DNA from 2 places in the Streptomyces sp. NPDC006314 genome. Region 2 is predicted to be linked to the other one. Evidence: riboswitches for the same ligand, from Rfam matches in the RefSeq annotation. Region 2 holds a riboswitch; the other holds the start of a gene.

Region 1 (3,396 bases), on a different contig from region 2:
CACCGGCGCGAAGGTCGTCAAGCACGGCAACCGCGCCGCGTCCTCGGCCTCCGGGTCCTCCGACGTCCTGGAGCAGCTCGGCATCAACCTCACCCTGACCCCGCGGCGGGTCGCCGAGGTCGCCGAGGAGGCCGGCATCACCATCTGCTTCGCGGTGAAGTTCCACCCGTCCCTGCGTCATGTCGCCGCGGCGCGCGGCCAGTTGGGGATCCGGACGACCTTCAACGTGCTCGGTCCGCTGACCAACCCGGCCAAGGTGCGCGCCCAGGCGGTCGGGGTGGCCGATCCGCGCATGGCGCCGATCGTGGCCGGTGTCCTCGCCGAGCGCGGCAACTCCGCGCTGGTCTTCCGGGGTGACGACGGTCTGGACGAGCTGACCGTCACCGCCACCTCCCGGGTGTGGGTGGTCCGCGACGGCAAGGTCGAGGAGGAGACCTTCGACCCGCGGGACGTGGGTATCGACCTCGTCCCCGTCGACGCCCTGCGCGGCGCCGACGCGGCCTACAACGCGGAGGTCGCCCGCCGCCTGCTGGACGGCGAGCGGGGTCCGGTGCGGGACGCGGTACTGCTGAACTCGGCGGCCGCGCTCGTCGCTCTCCGGCCGACGGACGCACCACTTGCCGACCAGCTGCGCGCCGGTATGGCCATGGCGCGGGAGTCGATCGACTCGGGCGCGGCGAAGCGCACGCTGGAGCGGTGGGTGGCGTCGAGCAATCGTTAGCCGACAGAGGTCACCGCGGGTTCGGCACCACCGGATTCCGCCGTCGTGACTGATCGCCGGCGCGGCGGATCCCAGGCCTTGCGTCCCGGGATCCGGACAGGAGTTGCGCGCCGGCGATCAGCTCGGCTAGTTTCCTGATCAGGTCATGAGTGACAGTCATGAGGCCCCGGCCGACTGTCCGGCAACCCTCCGTCCGTGGCGGGGTGCCCCGGGTGAAGACCAGGTCGCAGGCAGCGAGGTCTGCGGCAAGCGCGGACCCCTCGCGCGCTTCTGACCGAGCGCGGGGCCAGGGGTCCTGGTCGTCGAGGGAGCCTTCCGTGAGCAAGCGAATGCGATAGGGCCGCAGAGCCCCGCCTCCGCATCCCCCTTTTCACCTCATCCGCGCTCGAGCCCTGTCCGCTCGTGCGGTGAGTTCCACCTGCTTGCACGGGAGTTCACCCATGTCCGTATCCACCGCTGCCGCCGCCCAGACCGTCTGCCACGACATTCCGGGGGCGCTGCCCGTTCTGGGCCGGGATGTCACCGTCCCGCTCGTGACGGGCGGCGAAGTCAGCTACGCCGCGCTCGACTACGCGGCCAGCGCCCCCGCCCTCCAGCGCGTCTGGGACGACGTCGCCGCCTACGCCCCGTACTACGGCAGCGTCCACCGCGGCGCCGGCTATCTCTCCCAGCTCTCCACCGACCTGTTCGAGAACGCCCGCAAGACGGTCGCCGGCTTCCTCGGCTGCCGGGAGGACGACCAGGTGATCTTCACCCGGTCGACCACGGACTCCCTCAACCTCCTGGCCCGCACCCTCCCGGCCGACTGCCACGTCTTCGTCTTCGAGACCGAGCACCACGCGTCCCTGCTGCCCTGGCAGGACGCGAAGGTCACCTACCTCAACGCTCCGCGCACCCCGCGGCAGGCCGTCGAGACCCTGGAGCTGGCCCTCGCCGGCCGCGACCCCCGCGGCCCGGCCCTGGTCTGCGTCACCGGCGCCTCCAATGTCACCGGCGAGCTGTGGCCGGTGCGGGAGCTGGCCGCCGCGGCCCACGCGCACGGCGCCCGGATCGTCCTCGACGCCGCCCAGCTCGCCCCGCACCACCCGGTGGACATCCGTGACCTGGACGTCGACTGGGTCGCCTTCTCCGGGCACAAGCTGTACGCCCCGTTCGGCTCCGGTGTCCTGGCCGGCCGCGCCGACTGGCTGCGGGCGGCCGAGCCGTACCTCGCGGGCGGCGGCGCCAGCCGCAAGGTCACCCGGCGCGCAGACGGGGGAGTGGACGTGGAGTGGCACGAGAGCGCCGCCCGCCACGAGGCCGGCTCCCCGAACGTCATCGGCGCCTACTCCATCGCGTCGGCCTGCAAGGCCCTCGCCGAGGCCGGCTGGGACACGCTCGTCGCCCGCGAGCAGCACCTCATCCGCACCGTCCGCGAGGGCCTGGCCGAGGTCCCCGAGGTCCGGATCCTCTCCCTCTTCGGCGACGACGCCCCGCGCGTCGGTGTCCTCTCCTTCGTCGTCGAGGGCTGGAACAGCTCCCACTTCGCCGCCGCCCTCTCCGCCGAGTACGGCATCGGCGTCCGCGACGGCCTCTTCTGCGCCCACCCGCTGGTCCGCACGCTGCTGGGCAGCGACCCGCAGACCCAGGGCGAGTGCGGTGCCCCCGAGGCGGCTCCGGGCGAGAAGTCCCTCAACGCCATCCGCGTGAGCTTCGGCGCGGGCACGCCGGACGAGCACGTGGAGCGGTTCGTCACGGCGGTCAGGGAGCTGGTGGCCGAGGGCGCGAAGTGGACCTACCGCACCGAGGACGGCCGCTGCGTCCCGGCGGTGTGACACGGCCGGTCCGAGGCGCAACGCCCTCGGGGGTGCGTGCGGGGCTGTGCCGATGTGCGGCTCCGCCGCGTGGCCGGGGCCGGCAGGCGACGACCCGCGCCCTCGGCGACCAGGGATGCGCCGCGCCGCTACGCCTCCGGCGGCAGCACCGGGTGGACCGCAACGACCCGGCCGGCCCCGGGCACCGGGCAGCCGGCCGGCATCGCCGCGGTGGACGTGAGCGGCCGGGTACGGTGCGTGCCTAGTTGTCGAGGCCGATCGCGAACGCGGCCTCGAGGTCGTGCTGGGAGTAGGTGCGGAACGCGACGTGCGTGTCGGTGCCCTGCACGCCCGGGATCCTGCTGATCCGGCCGGGGATGACCTCGGCCAGGTCCTCGTGCTGCCGTACCCGGACCATGGCGATCAGGTCGTAGGTGCCGGTGACCGAGAAGACCTCGCTGACGCTCTCCAGCGCGGCGATCTGCTCCGCGATCTCGGGGATCCGGTCCACGCTGGTCTTGATGAGGACGATCGCGGTGATCACGGCTGGTTCTCTCCCTCGGACGCCGGGGCCGGTGCGGACTTCACTCTAGCCCTCCCGTCTCCCGCCACCGCCCTTCCAAGGCCGCCCTTCGGGCCCTTCCGTTTGCCGTAGCGCACCCACGCGTAGCCGAAGCCGAGTCCGAAGCCCACCAGGTGCGCGAGGTAGGCGACGCCCGGACCGTCGGAGGCGCGGCCCGCCGCGAGCCACTGCAGGGCCGCCCAGAAGGGCAGTACCACCCAGGCGGGGAAGCGCAGCGGCAGGAAGAAGAGGAACGGCAGAAGACTGGTCACGCGGGCGCGGGGGAACAGGTAGAGGAACGCTCCGAGGACCGCCGAGAT
Region 2 (3,396 bases):
GCAGCAGGCGGAAGTAGTCCGGCGGGGCCCACGGGGTGTGCGAGAAGTGGCCGATGCGCAGGTCGGGGCGGAGCCGGCGGAGCATCCGGGGGGCGAGGGCCAGGTGGTAGTCCTGGATCAGCACCGCCGCGCCCTCGGCCGCCTCCTCGGCCAGCGCCTCGGCGAACGCCCGGTTGTAGGCCTCGTACGCGGCCCACTGCCGGCGGAACTCCGCGTCGAAGACCGGCTCCAGCGGGGTCTGGTACAGCATGTGGTGGACGAACCAGAGCACCGAGTTGGCGATGCCGTTGTACGCGTCGGCGTGCACGGTCGCGTCGATGTCGAGCATCCGCACCCGCTGCCCGCCGGTCTCCTCGGCCGGCAGCAGTCCGCCGTCCGCGCGCCGTACGGCCGCCCGGTCGCCGTCGCCGAGCGCGGCGCACACCCACACCGCGTTGGCGTCCGGCCCGATGGCCGACAGCCCCGAGACCAGCCCGCCGCCGCCGCGTCTGGCGAGCAGCGAACCGTCCTCGTCCACCGTGTACGAAACCGGGCCGCGATTGGACGCGACCAGCACCTCAGCGCCGTGCGTGGAAGCCATACGCCTCAACCTAGCCCGGCCCGGAAACGCTCAAACGTACGGTCCACCCCGGAAGGGGGCTGTATACGGCCGTTCTTCCGCGTTCACACGTTCACGCCACCCGGCGTGCCGCGTACTCGGCTATCTCCGCCATCGGCGGCCGCTCCTCGGCGTCCACCGAGTGGGTGCGCGGCTCGAACCCTTTCTCGCCCCGCTCGAACTGGGTCAACGACGGCCTGACCAGATGCCCGCGGGCCAGCCGCAGCTGCGCCGTGCGGTAGATCGCCGCCGCCATCCGGCCGAGCGCCTGGCCGTCCTGGTGCCGGTGCTTGCGCACCCCGACGTCCACCTGGGCCAGCGCGTCGAGTCCCGCCAGGTGCAGGGCGTCCACCAGCATGCCCAGTTCCACGCCGTAGCCGACGGGGAACGGCAGCTGTTCCAGCAGGGAGCGGCGGGCCGCGTACTCACCGCCCAGCGGCTGCACGAAACCGGCCAGCTGTGGCCAGTGCATGTTCAGCAGCGGCCGGGCCATCAGCTCGGTGACCCGGCCGCCCTGGCCCGCCGCGCCGCCGAGCGGCCGGTCGTACATGCCTTTGACCAGGTCCACCTCGGGTTCGGTGAGCAGCGGGCCGACGATCCCGGAGACGAACTCGGAGGAGAAGTCCTTCAGGTCGGCGTCGATGAAACAGAGGATGTCCCCGCTGGTGATGAGCAGCGAGCGCCAGAGCACCTCGCCCTTGCCGGGGACGGCGGGGATGCGGGGGAGGATGGCATCACGGTGGACGACCCGGGCGCCCGCGGCGGCGGCGACCTCGGAGGTGCGGTCGGTGGAGCCGGAGTCGACGACGACGATCTCGTCGACGAGCGGGACCTGCTCCACGAGGTCGTGACGGATGACCGCGACGATGTCGCCGACCGTCTCCTCCTCGTTGAGCGCGGGCAGCACGACGCTGATCGTCTGCCCCGTACGCTGCTTGGCGGCCAGGATCCGGTGGAGAGGGCGATCGGTCACGGACCAGGAGCGGGTGGCCAGCCAGCGCTCGACTTCTTCCAGCACGGTCTGCGGCTCCTCACTGTTCGTGATCACGCGCGGTGACGCCGTGCGGCGTACCTGTGATCCATCTCGCGGTTCGGACGACTATCTCAACTGTCATGGCCTTCGGTTACAGTCTTGAACAACGCCGGTGACCATCGCATGTCGGGGGTCACGAGCGTCTACAACCACATACAGCTCATCCAGAGGGGCAGAGGGACACGGCCCGATGAAGCCCCGGCAACCCTCCAGTCGGTTCTCGTAGATCAGCTTGATCGTCTCCGCGAGGCTCCCGGCTAGGGAAGGTGCCAAATCCGTCTCACGGCGAGATGCGTCGTGAGGAAGATGAGGAGAAAGGGCCTCGCCTCCATGGCTGTGCAGACAGTTGCAAGCACCAGCAGTCCCGCCGTCGACCTCGGTCCCGCCGCGGCCCTGAGCTGTCGCGAGTGCGGTCACCGCGTCCCGCTCGGCCCGGTTTTCGCGTGCGAGGAGTGCTTCGGTCCGCTGGAGATCGCCTACGACTTCTCCGCCTACGACGCGGAAGAGCTGCGTGCGCGCATCGAGGCGGGCCCCGCGAACATCTGGCGTTACGCGCCCCTGCTGCCCGTCCCCGCCGACGTGGCCGACAAGCCGAACCTGAACCCGGGCTGGACCAAGCTCGTCAAGGCCGACAACCTGGCCGGCGAGCTGGGCGTCACCGGCGGCCTGTACGTGAAGGACGACTCCGGCAACCCGACGCACTCCTTCAAGGACCGTGTCGTCGCCCAGGCCCTGGAGGCCGCCCGCGCCTTCGGCTTCACGACGCTCTCCTGCTCCTCCACCGGCAACCTCGCCGGCGCCGTGGGCGCCGCCGCCGCCCGGGCTGGCCTTCGTTCCTGCGTGTTCATCCCGCACGACCTGGAGCAGGGCAAGGTCGTCATGGCCGCGGTCTACGGCGGCGAACTCGTCGGCATCGAGGGCAACTACGACGACGTGAACCGCTTCTGCTCCGAGCTGATCGGCGACCCGGCCGGCGAGGGCTGGGGCTTCGTCAACGTCAATCTGCGGCCGTACTACGCGGAGGGCTCCAAGACCCTGGCGTACGAGATCTGTGAGCAGCTCGGCTGGCGGCTCCCGGACCAGATCGTGGTCCCGATCGCCTCCGGCTCCCAGCTCACGAAGATCGACAAGGGGCTGCAGGAGCTGATCAAGCTCGGTCTCGTCGAGGACAAGCCGTACAAGATCTTCGGTGCGCAGGCCGAGGGCTGCTCGCCGGTGTCGACCGCCTACAAGGCCGGGCACGACGTGGTCCGCCCGCAGAAGCCGAACACCATCGCCAAGTCCCTCGCCATCGGCAACCCGGCCGACGGCCCCTACGTCCTCGACATCGCGCGCCGCACCGGCGGTGCGGTGGAGGACGTCACGGACGAGGAAGTCGTCGACGCGATCAAGCTGCTGGCCCGCACGGAGGGCATCTTCGCGGAGACGGCGGGCGGTGTGACGGTCGGCGTCACCCGCAAGCTGCTCAAGGACGGGGTGCTGGACCCGGCGAAGACCACGGTCGTCCTCAACACCGGCGACGGCCTCAAGACCCTCGACGCGGTGGCCGGCACGGGGCTCTCCGCGACGATCCGCCCCACCCTTGAGTCGTTCCGTGAGGCGGGACTCGCCTAGGGCTTCGGCCCATCGATTCCGTCTGCGGGCCGGTGGGGGCTGGGCGCGCCCCGCGGCGGAGCCGCATATCGACACAGCCCCGCGCCCCTGAGGGCGATGAGCTGACCGGAGGTCATACATGAGCGTCACTGTCCGCATCCCGACCATCCTG

Evidence for each region. A riboswitch is a leader RNA that binds a small molecule or an ion and turns the genes downstream of it on or off. The one in region 2 is predicted to bind S-adenosylmethionine.
Region 1: linked by a shared signal. The riboswitch ahead of ABZ079_RS19455 (aminotransferase class V-fold PLP-dependent enzyme) and the one ahead of thrC (threonine synthase) in region 2 are both predicted to bind S-adenosylmethionine.

The regions. Positions count from the first base shown of each region.
Region 1 covers NZ_JBEXRL010000009.1:325,738-329,133, reverse strand. The annotation lists gene trpD (anthranilate phosphoribosyltransferase) at 1-721, shown strand, start outside; SAM riboswitch class IV at 863-979, shown strand; gene ABZ079_RS19455 (aminotransferase class V-fold PLP-dependent enzyme) at 1,162-2,535, shown strand; gene ABZ079_RS19450 (Lrp/AsnC ligand binding domain-containing protein) at 2,777-3,058, opposite strand; gene ABZ079_RS19445 (rhomboid family intramembrane serine protease) at 3,055-3,396, opposite strand, start outside.
Region 2 covers NZ_JBEXRL010000021.1:18,250-21,645, forward strand. The annotation lists gene ABZ079_RS29920 (trehalose-6-phosphate synthase) at 1-580, opposite strand, end outside; gene ABZ079_RS29925 (glucosyl-3-phosphoglycerate synthase) at 672-1,616, opposite strand; SAM riboswitch class I at 1,789-1,944, shown strand; gene thrC (threonine synthase) at 1,962-3,245, shown strand; gene ABZ079_RS29935 (MoaD/ThiS family protein) at 3,364-3,396, shown strand, end outside.